One region of the Simplicispira sp. 125 genome, then DNA from elsewhere that is predicted to be linked to it. Evidence: riboswitches for the same ligand, from Rfam matches in the RefSeq annotation. Region 1 holds a riboswitch; the other holds the start of a gene.
What was found. A riboswitch is a leader RNA that binds a small molecule or an ion and turns the genes downstream of it on or off. The one in region 1 is predicted to bind thiamine pyrophosphate.

Region 1 (5,051 bases):
GCGATCTGGAGCGATGAATCGGTTTTGCCAATGCTCGATAGCCTGCTGTTTCGGCATGGCGATGCGGTGCTTGAGCGCTTCGATCTGGCCGCCTTTGACGATTTGTTGCTGCTCAACGCCATTGCCCGCACCACGCCGCCGTCTGCACGCGGGGCGCCGCCGCCGCGTAAACGCACCACCCCGGTCGTCAGCGTGGTGGATGAGCCCGTGCAGGACAACGCTGCCAAGACCGACGTGGAACGCGACGCGGCTGCGCACCCGATCGACGGGATGGACAGCATGCTGGAATACGACCCGGACTGGCTGAGCATGGAATCCACCCGGGGCGATGTTTTGCTCTCCACCAAGGCCCCCGCGGGGGTTGAGACCATTGACTTTGACCTGAGCGACACGTTGACCGGCGGGCCCGTGGCGTTGCCCCCCATCACCCAGAGCGACCTGCCCGCCGTGCCACCTACAAAGCCTCCAGAGCCGGGACAGCCCGTCGGGTTTGGTTCCAGCAGCGATCGCTTTGAAGTGCGGTTCGAACTCGAAGAAGTCCAGAAGCCGAAGTGATCGGCCTGGCGGGTTTGGTTATTCCGGCGATATGCTATTGAAAATATAGCTTCCAGCGCTTGACTACAAAGCGTTGGAGCCATTTTTCTTATGAAATTTGCATGGCCTTTAGAAGTTGCGCTGCCGTGGCTTCGGGGTCTGGCGCATTCACCAGCGCCCGCACCACGGCGATGGAGCCCACGCCGGTTGCCAGAATGCCCGCGAACTGTTCCGCTCCAATGCCACCAATCGCCACCGTAGGGTAGTCCTGCAGCAGGCGCGCGTAGGCTTGCAGCCGCGCCACGCCTTGTGGCGCGGTCGCCATGCGTTTAAGTGTGGTGGGGAACACGGCGCCCAGGGCGATGTAGCTCGGCTGCACCGCATCGGCGCGCAGCATTTCCGCATAGCCGTGCGTGCTCACGCCCAGGCGCAGGCCACTTTGGCGCAGTTCTTGCACTTGCGCCGCACTGAGCGCATCCAGATCTTCCTGGCCCAGGTGCGCACCATAGGCTCCGGCAGCCATCGCCTCGCGCCAGTGGTCGTTGATGAACAGCAGGGCCCCCGTGCCTTGCACGGCCTGCACGGCGGCGAGCACTTCGCGGGCAATGGCGGCGGTGTCATCCGATTTGAAGCGCAGTTGCACTGTGGGCACGCCTGCGCGGGCCATGCGGCCGACCCAGGCGGCATCGGGCAGCACGGCATACAGGCCGAGCTGCTGTGGGCAGACGGCAAAAGGCGTTGCGTGCGGCCGCGTCTGCAGCCCAAAATCTTGCGCCACAGTGGGCCAAATCTCGGGTGTGGTGCTGCCGGTACGCTCCCAGCGCGCTTGCCAGGCATGGGCCAGCACCTGCGCATCGTGGGCGATGAAGCCCAGTGCACTGCAGGCCTGCAGCGCGCCCAGGTACACCGGCGCGTCGCTTTCGGGCGCAGGCACCGGCTGCGGCGGGAAACCGGTCAAGCTCGTGGCGTGGGCCGCAGTAATGGCTTGCGCCAGGGTGTTGCTATCAGTCATGCGGGCGCATGGTGCCAGAACGGGGTGCCGAGCACCGGGGTGCTGGGCTGGGCGGCTTGCTGGGGTTGCATGGCCCCTGCATGGCGGGCGGCGCGCCCGGCATGCACAGCGTCGGCAAAGGCGCCGGCCATGGCCACCGGGTCTTGCGCCAGGGCTACGGCGGTGTTGAGCAGCACGCCGTCAAAGCCCCATTCCATCACCTGGCAGGCGTGCGAAGGCAGGCCCAGGCCCGCGTCGATCAGCATGGGCACGTTGATGCGTTCGCGCAGCACCTGCAAGGCATAGGGGTTCATGGGGCCGCGTCCCGTTCCGATGGGCGCAGCCCAGGGCATGATGGCCTGGCATCCCACGTCCACCAGGCGCTGGCACAGCACGAGGTCTTCGGTGCAGTAGGGCAGTACGTAGAAGCCGTCGCGTACCAGCTTCTCGGCAGCAGCCACCAGGTTCAGGGTGTCGGGCTGCAGGGTGTAGTCGTCGCCAATGACCTCTAGTTTGATCCACGGGGTGTTGAACACCTCGCGTGCCATTTGCGCCGTGGTGATGGCCTCTTGCACGCTGTGGCAGTTGGCGGTGTTGGGCAGCACCGGCACGCCCAGCTCCCGCAGCAGTTCCCAGAAACCCTGGCCACTTTCGGCCGGATTACTGCCCTGGCGGCGCAGCGAGGCTGTGACCATGGCCGGCTGGGCCCTCTGCACGGCGGCCTTGAGTGCCGACGGCGAGGGATAACGGGATGTGCCCAGCAGCAGGCGGCTGGAAAACTGCTGGCCGTACAGGACCAGGGCGTCGTCGGTTGATGTCGTGTTCATGGTTTTAGCCCCCTGTGACGGGGGAGATCACTTCGACCTTGTCACCCGCTTGCAGCAGGTGGTGCGGGTGTTGGGGCGCGGGTATAAAAACAGTGTTGACGGCCACGGCGTAGGGCGGTTTTGCCTGCATGGCGGCCAGGGCGTCGGCCACGCTGGCGCCCTCGGGCAGTTCGTGGGGCTGGAGATTGATGAGAATGTGCATGGTTGTGGCGCTTCAGAGCAATTGCATCAACAGATCGAACTCAGCCGCCCGCGCTGACGTGCCGCCTGCGAGGATATCCAGCACCACATCATGCATCGCAGGCGCAATCATGTAGCCATGGCGGTACATGCCGTTGACCTGCAGCGTGCGCGCCGCCAGTTGGCGCACGGCTGGCAGGTTGTCGGGCAGGGCGGGGCGGCATTGCACCGACAGTTCCAGAATGCGGGCCTCGGCAAAGCCCGGGTGCACGGCGTAGGCAGCGCTCAGTAATTCCAGCGTGGAACGCACGCTGGCCGGCGAGAGGTCTTCGGACTCGATCTCGGTGGCGCCGATCACGAACACATTGTTTTCCTTGGGCGCGATATAGGCCGGGTAGCGCGGGTGCAGCAACCGTGTGGGCCGCTGCAGCGTGACCTCGGGGGCGTGCAGGCGGATCACCTCGCCGCGCACACCGCGCAGTTGGGGCCAGTCACCGCGTGCGCCCAGGCCGCGGCAGTCGAGCAGCCAGCCCGGGTGGTCTGCGCCAAAATAGCCCAGTTCGCGCGGCGTGTTCCAGTGCAATTGCACACCCAGGTGCTCCATCTCGCCAGCCAGCGAAGCCAGCAGTTGCCGGTTATCGAGCTGGCCTTCGCCAGGCAGGTACATGCCCTGGGCAAAGCGCGGCGCGAGCGCGGGCTCAATCTGCGCCATACCCTCGCTGTCGAGCATCTGCATGGCAGGCAGTTCGGTGACGCTGGTGCGGGTGTTCTCGAGTTGCTGGCGCATGCGGGTGGCCTCTTGCGCGTCCTGGCGGTGCCATACGAGCAGCGTCCCCTCTTGCTGGAAGTACACCGGCATCGCCAGCGGTGCCAGCAGCTCGGGCCAGCGCCTGAGCGAGTGGCGGCCCATGCGTACCACGCCATGCTCGGCGATGGCCGATTCGGCCAGCGGGGCCAGCATGCCTCCGGCCACGCGGGCAGCCGAATGCTCGCCCAGCGGGCCGCCTTTGTCGTAAATGGCCACGCTGTGGCCCTGGCGCGCAAGTGATACGGCCAGCAAGCGCCCCAGCAGACCGGCGCCGAGAATGGTGAAAGAGGTGTTGGAAAGCGTCATGTTTGTCCGTCTGCGGTGTTACAGGGGACAAAACGGGCAGGTGCCTGCACTGGAAACTCCCCACGCCAGCATGATCTGGATCGGGTAACGGGGCGCAAAGCCCCAGGGTGTTTCTCAGTCCGCGCCACGTTGGGTAGCGGGACACCCCTGTTTCGTCCGTAAGCGGCAATTACAGCACAACGCCGATTCCCCTGGCTTGATGTGGCGCATGCGCAGGCCTCGGATCTGGCGTTGGTTCCCTGGGGTTGTGGGGGGTGACGGCAGGGGCGCTTTGGGTTTCCGGGATAATTTTCGCCATGACGCACACAGCACCCCTTTCTGCACAGGCTCCCCGCTACGCCCGCGTGCTCTCCATTGCCGGGTCAGACAGTGGCGGTGGCGCCGGTATCCAGGCCGACCTGAAAACCTTCAGCGCCCTGGGCTGTTATGGCATGACCGCCATTACCGCCATCACCGCACAAAACACGCAGGGCGTGCGCGCCATCCACGGCGTGCCGCCCGAGATGCTGCGCGCACAGATCGAGGCCGTGGTGGAAGACATTGGCGTCGATGCCGTGAAGATCGGCATGCTGCATTCGCCCGAAGTGGTGGCCGTGGTGGCCGATGCCCTGCGGCGCTACCAACTGCTGCATGTGGTGCTCGACCCGGTCATGGTGGCCACCAGCGGCGACCGCTTGATGGCCGACGAGACGGTACAGGTGCTGGTGCGTGAACTGTTCCCGCTGGCCACCGTGGTGACCCCCAACCTCGACGAAGCGGCGCTGCTACTGGGCCGCGCCATCCCGGGCATCGAGGCATTGGACGATGCTGCCCGCGCTTTGCTGGCGCTGGGCGCGCCCGCTGTGCTGCTCAAAGGCGGGCACTTGCCGGGTGATGAGGTGGTGGACGTGCTCGCGCTGCCGGGCGGCACCCTCCAATACCTGCGATCGCCCCGCATTGCCACGCACAACGGCCACGGCACGGGCTGCACGCTGTCGTCTGCCATCGCCGCGCATCTGGCCTTGGGCCATGCGCTGCCCGAGGCCGTGGCGCTGGCGCGCACGTATATTTTGGGCGCTATCCAGGCAGGTGCGGCCGTGCGTACCGGCAAGGGCCACGGCCCACTCAACCACGGTTATGCGCCCATGGCGCAGCGTGTCATCCAGGGCTGACTGTCAAGGATTTTTGCGCCCGTCTCAGGCGGCCTCAGGTTACCTGTGCGAACTGGCTGCGCAAGTAGCTGATGATTTCTTTGGAGTCGTAGAGCCAGCGGCTGTTGCCTGCTTTGTCGGTGATCTTCAGGCAAGGTACCTTGGCCTGGCCGCCTTGCTGCACCAGTGCAGTCCTGTCGGGGCCTTCCGGCTGCGCGTCCACTTTGGCGACCGTCAAGGACAGGCGGCGCATTTCTTGGCGCACCTTGATGCAA
Region 2 (5,051 bases), 2.3 Mb from region 1:
TGGAGCCGCCGCGCGAGACGATGCCCGTGCGCCGCTGCGCCGTGAGGTGGATGTAGGCCAGGCGCACGCCAGCGTGGATGGTGAAGTAGTCCACCCCCTGCTCGGCCTGCTCGATCAGGGTGTCGCGGAAGATTTCCCAGGTCAGGTCTTCGGCGATGCCGCCGACCTTTTCGAGCGCTTGGTAGATCGGCACGGTGCCGATGGGCACGGGCGAGTTGCGCACGATCCAGTCGCGCGTGGTGTGGATGTTCTTGCCGGTCGAGAGATCCATCACGTTGTCGGCGCCCCAGCGAATCGCCCACACGAGCTTCTCCACTTCTTCTTCAATGCTGGAGGTGACGGCCGAGTTGCCGATGTTGGCGTTGATTTTGACCAGGAAGTTGCGGCCAATGGCCATCGGCTCAACTTCGGGGTGGTTGATGTTGGCCGGAATGATGGCGCGGCCGCGCGCCACTTCGTCGCGCACGAATTCGGGCGTGATGATTTTCGGGATCATCGCGCCCATGGGGTTGCCCGCCAGGCGCTGCTCGCGCGCTAAGTCTTGCTGGTATTGCGCCATCCACTCGCGTTTACCGTTTTCGCGGAGGGCGACGTACTCCATCTCGGGCGTGATGATGCCGCGCCGCGCATAGTGCATCTGCGTGACGTTGACACCCCTTTTGGCGCGCAGGGGCTGGCGTTGCAATGCCGCAGCTTCTGCGCGCAGCGTGGCCAGGCGCACTGCGTCTTCGCTTTTGCTGCCATCGTCCAGTGCCACGGATGGGCGACCCTGGTAGCCCTCTGTGTCGCCACGCGCCTCGATCCAGCGGCCACGCACACTGGCGAGGCCCTTGCGCACGTCGATCTGCGCCTGCGGATCGGTGTAAGGGCCCGAGGTGTCGTACACGCTGACCTGCTCACCATTGGTGAGCGCAATATCGCGCACCGGCACACGCAGGTCGGGGTGCAGGGCGCCTGCAATGTAGGCCTTGCGCGATGCAGGAAAGGGGTCGCGGGCGCGTGCCAGCAAGCTGGCGAAGGATTCACGGGCAAGGGGGTCGGGGGCGTTCATGGCAGGTCTCCTAAGGTCCGGGGATGGATGCTCCGGACTGGACCTGCGCTCCCATAGACACGGATGGCGTCTGTGGACGGCGTACGCGCCCGATGGGACATGCACGCAGACAAGGAGGTCGGCTCTTCTTCCGCCGGTATGAACCGGATCAAGTTCGTCGGGTTCGCCGGGGAGCCTGTTTCCAGACCCCCGGCATCTCAGCGCATCAGCACACCCCGGAGCAGGGGCGAGTATAGGCCGAGAAACAGTTCACAGCGTCAGAAGCCGCGCTCCAGGATGAGCACGGCAAAGAAAACTCCTGCGGCAATCATGGTCCACTTGAGCACAACAAAACCCAGCTGCTTGTACCGCGCCCGGCCGGTACCGGCATAAAACGCAAAGCACAGCGCCGCCACGAGCAGCAACAGCATGACGATCCAGCGAAACAGCAGCATACGCGGGAGGCTTGTGGTTTGGCGCTACCAAGCGCGCACCGGCTGCGCAAAACCGGCAGGGGCCAGGCGTTCGTTCTCGAAGGTGACGATTTCCCAGACCTCGGGATGGGCTTCGAGTTCGCGCAGCAGCAGGTTGTTGAGCGCATGGCCGGAGCGGAAGGCGCTGTAAGCCGCCAGCAGCGGCTTGCCGACCAGGTACAGGTCGCCCATGGCATCCAATATCTTGTGCTTGGCGAACTCGTCGTCGTAACGCAGGCCGTCGGCATTGAGCACTTTGTAGTCGTCCATGACGATGGCGTTGTCCATGCCGCCACCCAATGCCAGCCCGTTGGCACGCATCATTTCCACGTCCTTGGTGAAGCCGAAGGTGCGCGCGCGGGCAATGTCGCGGCTGTATTGGCCCTGGCCCAGGTCAAATTCGACGGATTGCCCCGTGGAATCGACGGCCGGATGGGCAAAGTCAATTTCAAACCGCAGCTTGTAGCCGTGGTAGGGGTCGAGTCGCGCCCACTTGGCGTGCACACCCTCGCCCTGGCGAATTTCTATAGGCTCTTTGACCCGAATGAAGCGCCTAGAGGCGTTTTGCAGAACGATACCCGCACTTTGCAGCAGGAAAACAAAAGAAGCCGAAGACCCGTCCAGGATGGGCACTTCCTCTGCGGTGATGTCTACATACAGGTTGTCCACCCCCAGCCCGGCACACGCTGACATGAGGTGCTCGACCGTATGCACGCAGGCGCTGCCCGACGAAATGGTGGACGCCATGCGCGTGTCCGTCACGGCCTGGGTGGATACCGGAATGTCCACCGGCTCGGGTAAATCGACACGACGGAACACGATGCCGGTGTCAGGCTGCGCAGGGCGCAGTGTCAGCTCGACCCGCTGGCCGCTGTGCAGGCCGACGCCCACCGCACGGGTGAGTGTTTTGAGGGTTCGTTGCGCAAGCATCCGTTGATTTTAGTGTGGACTGCGCGTTGTTGCTGCACTGCGCCATCGCGTTTTTCTATCACGGCGATGGCACAAACGTGCAGCGCCCACCTCAATCAGCCTGCTTGCGCAGGAAGGCAGGGATTTCCAGGTCGTCCATGCCGCCCGAGGACAAGGCATCCACCCGCGCTGCAGCCTGCGTGCGGTTGGTACGCCAGACACTGGGCACGGCATAGTCTGCCTGGCCACCCACAGCCCCCGGCGCAGCGCCCACGGAGCCGGACAGCATGCCCGTGCCAGGCATCGGGTAGGACATGTTGTCCGTTCCCGTGCGCAGGCCGCCCTGCACCACCGAGATGGGCTGGCGGCGCGCATTCTGGCGCGAAAGACCGGTGGCCACCACAGTCACACGGATCTCCTCGCCCAGGGTTTCGTCGTAGGCGGCGCCGAAGATCACATGTGCGTCGGTCGATGCATAGGCATTGATGGTGTTCATGGCCTGGCGCGACTCAGACAGCTTGAGGCTGCCCTTGCTCGCCGTAACCAGCACCAGCACGCCCTTGGCGCCCGACAGGTCGATGCCTTCGAGCAGCGGGCAGGCAATGGCCTGCTCGGCGGCGATGCGTGCGCGATCCGGGCCGCTGGCCGTGGCCGTGCCCATCATGGCCTTGCCGGGCTCGCCCATCACGGTGCGTACGTCTTCAAAGTCGACGTTCACCTGACCGTACTCGTTGATGATTTCGGCGATACCCCCCACGGCGTTCTTCAGCACATCGTTGGCGTGGGCAAAGGCCTCGTCCTGGGTGATGTCGTCGCCCAACACTTCCAGGAGTTTTTCGTTCAGCACGACGATGAGTGAATCGACGTTGGCTTCCAGCTCGGCCAGGCCGTCATCGGCATTCTTCATGCGGCGGCCGCCTTCCCATTCGAAGGGCTTGGTGACCACGCCCACGGTGAGAATACCCATTTCCTTGGCGATGCGCGCAATGACAGGTGCGGCGCCCGTGCCCGTGCCGCCGCCCATACCGGCGGTGATGAACAACATGTGCGAGCCCTGAATGGCGGCGCGAATGTCCTCTACAGCGGCCTCGGCGGCTTCACGCGCCTTCTCGGGCTTGCTGCCAGCACCCAGGCCGCTCTGGCCCAGCTGAATGACGCGGTGCGCCGTGCTGCGGGTCAGGGCCTGCGCATCGGTGTTGGCGCTCACGAACTCCACGCCCTGCACGCTGCGCGCGATCATGTGCTCAACGGCGTTGCTTCCGCCGCCGCCCACACCAATCACCTTGATTTGCGTGCCCTGGTTGAATTCTTCGACTTCGATCATTTCGATGGTCATGTTGGAGCTCCTTGGATTGACTGATTTGCAATGAATGGCGATGAATGAATAGGGTGGATGGCGCATGGCCATCGGTGCACGCGGGGCGGCCCGGTACTGCACCAGCGCAAGCGCGGCGGTGGGTGGGGCCAGACTTGCCAGATGAAGTGGTCCATGGTCAGAAATTCCCCACGATGAAGTCTTTGAAGCGGCCAAACGCCGACTGCACCGAACCCGTCTTGTGCGCCACCTTGAAGCCGCGCATGCGCGCCAGGCGCGCCTCTTCCAGCAGCCCCATGACGGTGGCCGCACGGGGCTGAGCAACCATGTCGGACAGGGCGCTTGAATACTTGGGCACACCCCGGCGCACGGGCTTGAGGAAGATGTCTTCGCCCAGCTCCACCATGCCCGGCATGACCACGCTGCCACCGGTGAGCACGATGCCCGACGACAGCACCTCTTCATAGCCCGAGTCGCGGATGACCTGTTGCACCAGCGAGAAAATCTCTTCCACGCGCGGCTCGATGACCCCGGCCAGGGCCTGCTTGCTGATCATGCGCGGGCCCCGGTCACCCAGGCCGGGCACTTCGACCTGGGCCTCGGGGTCGGCCAGCAACTGCTTGGCGTAGCCGCTTTCGACCTTGATGTCCTCGGCATCCTTGGTGGGCGTGCGCAGCGCCATGGCGATGTCGCTGGTGATGAGGTCTCCAGCGATCGGAATCACCGCGGTGTGGCGAATCGCGCCGCCGGTAAAGATGGCGACATCGGTCGTGCCCGCGCCAATATCGACCACCACCACACCCAACTCGCGCTCATCGTCGGTCAGCACGGCCTGGCTCGACGCCAGCGGGTTGAGCAGCAGTTGCTCCACTTCCAGGCCACAGCGGCGCACGCACTTGATGATGTTCTCGGCCGCACTTTGCGCACCGGTGACGATATGGATTTTTGCCTCCAACCGGATGCCGCTCATGCCGATGGGCTCTTTCACGTCCTGCCCGTCGATCACGAATTCCTGCGGCTCTACCAGCAGCAGCCGCTGGTCGCTGCTGATGTTGATGGCCTTGGCTGTCTCGACCACACGCGCCACATCGGCGGCGGTCACTTCCTTGTCTTTCACCGCCACCATGCCGCTGGAGTTGAGCCCGCGGATGTGGCTGCCGGTGATGCCGGTGTAGACACGCTGGATCTTGCAGTCGGCCATCAGCTCGGCTTCCTTCAAAGCCTGCTGAATGCTTTGCACCGTGGCGTCGATATTCACCACCACGCCGCGCTTGAGGCCGTTGCTCGGCGCCACGCCCAGGCCGGCGAGCTTGAGCTCGCCTCC

Region 2: linked by a shared signal. The riboswitch ahead of thiC (phosphomethylpyrimidine synthase ThiC) and the one ahead of thiO (glycine oxidase ThiO) in region 1 are both predicted to bind thiamine pyrophosphate.

What each region holds. Positions count from the first base shown of each region.
Region 1 covers NZ_QEKM01000001.1:1,383,534-1,388,584, reverse strand. The annotation lists gene C8D04_RS06325 (hypothetical protein) at 1-555, shown strand, start outside; gene C8D04_RS06320 (thiamine phosphate synthase) at 644-1,546, opposite strand; gene C8D04_RS06315 (thiazole synthase) at 1,543-2,352, opposite strand; gene thiS (sulfur carrier protein ThiS) at 2,357-2,554, opposite strand; gene thiO (glycine oxidase ThiO) at 2,567-3,646, opposite strand; TPP riboswitch at 3,687-3,805, opposite strand; gene thiD (bifunctional hydroxymethylpyrimidine kinase/phosphomethylpyrimidine kinase) at 3,943-4,797, shown strand; gene C8D04_RS06295 (glutathione S-transferase N-terminal domain-containing protein) at 4,832-5,051, opposite strand, start outside.
Region 2 covers NZ_QEKM01000001.1:3,733,258-3,738,308, reverse strand. The annotation lists gene thiC (phosphomethylpyrimidine synthase ThiC) at 1-1,051, opposite strand, end outside; TPP riboswitch at 1,160-1,279, opposite strand; gene C8D04_RS18765 (hypothetical protein) at 1,309-1,485, opposite strand; gene lpxC (UDP-3-O-acyl-N-acetylglucosamine deacetylase) at 1,510-2,433, opposite strand; gene ftsZ (cell division protein FtsZ) at 2,525-3,748, opposite strand; gene ftsA (cell division protein FtsA) at 3,906-5,051, opposite strand, start outside.